DNA from 2 places in the Dickeya sp. CFBP 2040 genome. Region 2 is predicted to be linked to the other one. Evidence: predicted binding sites of a transcription regulator. Region 2 holds the regulator's gene; the other holds the start of a gene.
The links. Region 2 encodes ArgR, which controls arginine synthesis, uptake and breakdown. Its sites were predicted from a motif close to ANTGAATAAAAATACANT; they were not measured.

Region 1: a site for ArgR is predicted at 1,707-1,724, ahead of argC (N-acetyl-gamma-glutamyl-phosphate reductase). Genes of this name have one in related genera too.

The regions. Positions count from the first base shown of each region.
Region 1 covers NZ_JAAVXH010000072.1:22,749-25,896, reverse strand. The annotation lists gene ppc (phosphoenolpyruvate carboxylase) at 1-142, opposite strand, end outside; gene argE (acetylornithine deacetylase) at 508-1,659, opposite strand; gene argC (N-acetyl-gamma-glutamyl-phosphate reductase) at 1,874-2,878, shown strand; gene argB (acetylglutamate kinase) at 2,903-3,148, shown strand, end outside.
Region 2 covers NZ_JAAVXH010000006.1:75,703-78,850, reverse strand. The annotation lists gene dnaG (DNA primase) at 1-11, opposite strand, end outside; gene rpsU (30S ribosomal protein S21) at 139-354, opposite strand; gene tsaD (tRNA (adenosine(37)-N6)-threonylcarbamoyltransferase complex transferase subunit TsaD) at 582-1,595, shown strand; gene argR (transcriptional regulator ArgR) at 1,646-2,116, opposite strand; gene mdh (malate dehydrogenase) at 2,609-3,148, shown strand, end outside.

The DNA of each region.
Region 1 (3,148 bases), on a different contig from region 2:
CAGCGCGCGAGGCTTTGGACAGCTTGCGGATAGTTTCAACACGCTCAAGGATGTTGGCACCCAGTGCATCCTTGATAGTGTCGCCGAGTAGCTTACCCAGCATACTGACATTGCTCCGCATAGCGGAATATTGTTCATTCATAGTTACGCTGATCCACCTCGTGATTTTTGTAAATTTATTACACACAAAGAATGTATGGTTACTGTCTGTTATCTAGCCACGTTCGCTATTACTCGTCAATGAACGCTCCTTAATCGTTACAGTTGTACCTGCTTAACCGGCAAAAAGGCAATTTGTGAAATTTAATTACAAAAGCTTGTTTATAAGTGACACTTATCCTATGGCGGTGGTGAAAGCAAGAGCGGCCTTACGCATAAGGCAATGAGGTGGCGATAAAAGAGACAGGCGGCCAGTTGGCATCGTGCTGAAGAGATTGTGCAGAAGCGGGGATTTCTCTGGTGACAAGGCCGCCCGGCGATGAGAGCCGGGCAGCGCCACTAGACGAATTACTGCTGGCAGAAATGATGCACTAACTGGGTAATCAATGTACGAGTCGGTTTGATAAACGACATGTCGATAAATTCGTCCGGTTGATGCGCCTGATTGATAGAGCCGGGGCCGAGTACCAACGTCGGGCACAGTTCCTGAATGAACGGCGCTTCGGTGCAATAATTCACTACATCGGTCGGCTGACCCACCAGTTTTTCCACCACCTGTGCCAGTTGATGGTCCGCCGGGCATTCATAGCCGGGAATCGGCGGGTGTAGTTCACTGATGGTCAGGCGACCCGGCCAGCGCTCACTGACCGGTGCCAGTGCTTCACTCAACAGGCCATTGAGATCACTTAGCGTCATACCCGGCAGTGGGCGAATATCCATATGCAGATCACAGCAGGCGCAAATGCGGTTAGCGGCATCGCCGCCATGAATGTGGCCGAAATTCATGGTCGGATAAGGAATGTGGAACGCCGGGTTGTGGTAACGCGCTTTAAGCGTGTTACGCAGCCCCATCAGTTCAGAAATGGCTTCGTGCATCAGTTCAATGGCGTTGACGCCGCGTGACGGGTCGCTGGAGTGGCCGGACTGCCCCTGAATGCGAACGACGTTCGACATGTGGCCTTTGTGGGCACGCACCGGTTGCAGCGAGGTTGGTTCGCCGATAATCGCGCAATCCGGGCGAATCCCGGTCGATTCGGAGAAATACTTGGCACCCGCCATCGTCGTTTCTTCATCTGCGGTGGCCAGAATGTACAGTGGCTTGGTCAGCTTACTGGCATCCACATCGCGCAGCGCATCAAGAATAAAGGCGAAAAAGCCTTTCATGTCGGCAGTGCCTAGCCCGTAGAGCTTGTTGTCGTGTTCTGTAAGGGTAAATGGGTCGCGCGTCCAGCGTCCTTCGTCAAACGGCACCGTATCGGTGTGACCGGCCAACAGCAGACCGCCATTGCCTTCACCCAGACGAGCCAGCAGGTTGAATTTATTAAAGGTGCCGGGAACCGGTTGTACATCGACATGAAAACCCAGGTCGCTAAACCACCCCGCCAACAGGTTGATTAAGGTTTCGTTGCTTTGATCCAGAGCGCGCTCGGTGGCGCTGATGGACGGGGTGGCGATCAATGCCCGGTACAGCTCCATAAAAGGGGGTAAATTCATCTTCACTGTTGACAGCCTCTGGGTTAGGATAGTATCAATATTCATGCATTTATTGTGAATAAAAATACAATAATGCCAGGCGAAATGAAATCACAAGCTGTGCGGCGAGGCGAGATTGTCGCATAATCGTTTCTTCTGGCTGTTGTGGGTGAACGGCGTGGCCGCGCTGATGAGCCTGCTCCCTGTTCCACCTATCTGGCAATAAAGGTATACCGAACTCATGCTGAATACGTTGATCGTTGGTGCAAGTGGCTATACCGGCGCTGAGCTGGCCTTGTACCTGAACCGTCACCCGCAGATGAACATAACCGCTTTGGCGGTGTCCGCGCAAAGCGTTGATGCGGGAAAACGCATTTCCGACCTGCACCCTCAGCTTAAAGGCATTATTGACTTACCGGTGCAGCCGCTGACCGATGTGGCCGAGGCGGCGAAAGGTGTTGACGTGGTATTTCTGGCTACCGACCACAAGGTGAGCCACGATCTGGCACCGCAATTCCTGAACGCCGGTTGTACCGTGTTCGACCTTTCCGGCGCATTTCGCGTGCAGGACCCTGAATTTTATACCCGCTACTACGGCTTCGAGCACCAGCACGCCGACTGGCTGGCACAGGCGGTGTACGGTCTGGCGGAGTGGCAGGCGGATCGCATCAAACAGGCGCGGCTTATTGCCGTGCCGGGTTGCTACCCGACCGCGTCTCAACTGGCATTAAAACCGTTGGTGGAAAGCGGTTTGCTGAACCCGAACCAGTGGCCGGTGATCGATGCCACCAGCGGCGTCAGCGGCGCTGGCCGTAAAGCCAGCATGACCAACAGCTTCTGTGAAGTCAGCCTGCAACCGTATGGCATCTTCAATCATCGTCATCATCCGGAAATCGCCACCCATCTCGGCATTCCGGTGATTTTCACCCCGCATCTGGGCAACTTCCCGCGCGGTATTCTGGCGACGATTACCTGCCGCCTGCAGCCGGGCGTCACTGCGCAGGATGTGGCGGAAGCCTACCACAACGCTTATCACGACAAACCGCTGGTACGGTTGTATGAAAAAGGCGTTCCGGCGCTGAAATCGGTGGTTGGGCTGCCGTTCTGCGATATCGGCTTCGTGGTGCAAGACGAGCACCTGATCGTGGTCGCTACCGAAGATAACCTGCTCAAAGGCGCGGCGGCGCAGGCGGTACAGTGCATGAACATTCGCTTCGGTTTCCCTGAAACCCAATCCTTACTCTGATGACACCCTGAGGCGCAAAGACCGATGAACCCGTTAATTATCAAATTAGGTGGCGTATTACTGGATAGCGAAGAGGCGCTGGAGCGCCTGTTCACCGCGCTGGTGACTTATCGTCAACAGCATCAGCGTCCGCTGGTTGTCGTGCATGGCGGCGGTTGTGTTGTGGACGACCTGATGAAGAAGCTGTCGTTGCCGGTGGTCAAGAAAAACGGCCTGCGCGTAACGCCGGCGGACCAAATCGACGTTATTACCGGCGCGCTGGCCGGTTCC
Region 2 (3,148 bases):
CGTCCAGCCATAAGCCCCTTATCTATATACGTTTATAAACGACAACAAGCCGCGCATTCCTTTCGGAAATACACGGCCTTCGTATGCAACTGCTAAGTCTGCGGATTAATCACGCGGTGGAGGATAACCCTCCAAAAATTAATACAGACGAGTGCGGCGTGCGTTTTCTCGAGCCAGCTTCTTGGCGTGACGTTTCACAGCAGAAGCTTTAGCGCGTTTACGTTCGGTAGTCGGTTTTTCATAGAATTCACGACGACGAACTTCAGCCAAAACACCCGCTTTTTCGCAGGAACGCTTGAAACGACGCAGAGCAACGTCGAACGGCTCGTTTTCACGTACTTTAATTACCGGCATGTGCCTCTCACCTCAGTAAATTCGGTTTGTTGCTGGCCTTGTGCCAGCCTTTTCAAAATGGTGCGGAATTCTACTGCAACTGGCGCGCGTTTGTAAAGTCCATCAGCGATCATAAAACGCGCGATGTGGGTTAGCTCGTCTGTGGCCGGGCTTATGGTAGACTATGCGCCGCCTGAATCAAGCGGCCTGCCAGGTCGCTGTTAATGTAACCGAGAGTGAAAACAGTAATGCGCGTATTGGGTATTGAAACATCCTGCGATGAAACCGGCGTTGCGATTTATGACACGCAGGCTGGGCTGCTGGCGAACCAGCTTTACAGCCAGGTAAAACTTCATGCTGATTATGGCGGCGTGGTGCCTGAATTGGCTTCCCGCGACCATGTCCGCAAGACCGTACCATTGATTCAGGCAGCGCTAAAAGAGGCCGGGCTACAGCCTGGTGATATCGATGGCGTCGCTTATACAGCAGGCCCTGGTCTGGTGGGGGCGCTGCTGGTTGGTGCAACGGTGGGGCGCTCACTGGCGTTTGCCTGGAATGTGCCAGCCATACCGGTTCACCATATGGAAGGTCATCTGCTGGCACCGATGCTGGAAGATAATCCTCCCGCGTTTCCGTTTGTCGCGCTGCTGGTCTCCGGTGGTCATACCCAGTTGATCAGTGTTACCGGTATTGGCGAATACCGTTTGCTGGGTGAATCCATTGATGATGCGGCTGGTGAGGCGTTCGATAAAACCGCCAAGCTACTGGGGCTGGATTATCCTGGTGGACCGTTGCTGTCGAAAATGGCGCAAAATGGGAATGTGGGCCGCTTTGTCTTTCCCCGACCAATGACTGACCGGCCTGGTCTGGATTTTAGTTTCTCCGGCTTGAAGACCTTTGCTGCTAATACCATCCGTGAGAATGGCAACGATCCGCAGACACAAGCAGATATCGCACGTGCGTTCGAAGATGCTGTCGTTGATACTCTGGCTATTAAGTGTCGGCGTGCGCTTGATGAAACTGGGTTCAGTCGACTGGTGATGGCGGGGGGCGTGAGCGCCAACCGGACATTGCGCCAGCGGCTGGCGGACATCATGGTCAAACGGGGGGGCGATGTGTTCTATGCTCGCCCTGAATTTTGTACTGATAACGGCGCGATGATTGCGTATGCGGGGGCAGTACGGTTTGCTCATGGGGTAACGGGTGAGCTTGGTATTACCGTGCGACCGCGCTGGCCGCTGGCTGAGTTGCCCGCATTATGATGTTTTGGCTATTTCCTTCGCCCCGAACATATGACGGGGCGGAATGGACATTATAGTTCTTGTTCAAACAATACCAGTATGGCTTCATACAACTGCTTGACGCTAAAACCTCTGGCTGGAGTGGTGAAAATGGTATCATCTCCGGCGATAGTGCCGAGAATCCCTTCAGATTTGCCCAGCGAATCCAACAGACGTGCGATTAGCTGCGCCGCACCTGGACTGGTATGAATGACGACCACCGCATCGTTGTAATCTACATCCAGTACCAGATTTTTCAGTGGGCTGGTGGTGGTGGGAACACCTAACTCTGCTGGCAGGCAGTAAACCATTTCCATCTTTGCGTTACGGGTACGTACCGCACCAAACTTGGTCAGCATTCGAGATACCTTGGACTGGTTGATGTTATCGAAACCGTCGTCCTGTAACGCTTGTACAATCTCGCTCTGAGAGCTGAATTTCTCTTCTTTTAACAGCGCTTTGAACGCTTTAACCAGATCTTCTTGTTTAGTGGGATTACGCATTCTGCACCGTGTCCGGGAAATTATAGAAAACATAAGAACATTATGCATTTAAATGAATTTTTATGCAATATGAATGCGTATAAAACCGAATTATTGGACTGAGGCAACAGGTTATAAGTTTGGTGGAGCGATACTTTTCCAGGGTGTCAGAAAATGTGCTCCACATCACATAAAAGTAAAATAAATGTTATCAAAATGATGTTGTTTGGGGGCTGTTTGCAGGTGTAATGTAACATACCCGTTAATCAGTCGTGGGCTTATGTCGGGGCACGCCACAATGGCCTGTTACTTTAATTACCTTTCAGATATCAGGCAGATTGTTAGTTTATTATTAATCACATAGTGCGTTATCGCTGAGCACCAACTGATTGCAGCGGACCTATGTAGTGCCCATCTGAAAGCAGGTCTGGTTCCTGGCTTCTCTCGCGAGCATAAACGTTTTTAACTAAACGCATCCACGGTAATTTTACTTAACATAATAAGGAGTTTAGGATGAAAGTTACAGTTCTCGGAGCCGCAGGTGGCATTGGTCAAGCCCTTGCTCTTCTCCTCAAAACCCAGCTTCCTTCCGGTTCAGAGCTTTCTCTTTATGATATCGCTCCCGTTACGCCAGGGGTGGCTGTTGACCTGAGCCATATTCCTACCGACGTAAAAATCAAAGGGTTCAGTGGTGAAGATGCGACTCCGGCTCTGGAAGGTGCAGATATTGTGTTGATGTCTGCCGGGGTTGCGCGTAAGCCGGGCATGGACCGTTCCGATTTGTTTAACGTTAACGCAGGAATTGTGCGTAACCTGGTTTCTCAGATTGCCCGTACCTGCCCTAAAGCTTGTATCGGCGTCATCACCAACCCGGTCAATACCACGGTTGCGATTGCTGCCGAAGTGCTGAAAAAGGCTGGTGTCTATGATAAAAACAAATTGTTTGGCGTGACAACGCTGGACATTATCCGCTCGAATACTTTCGTAGCTGAACTGAAAGGCAAACAGCCGCAGGCTATTGAAGTACCGGTTATCGGCGGTCATTCCGGCGTT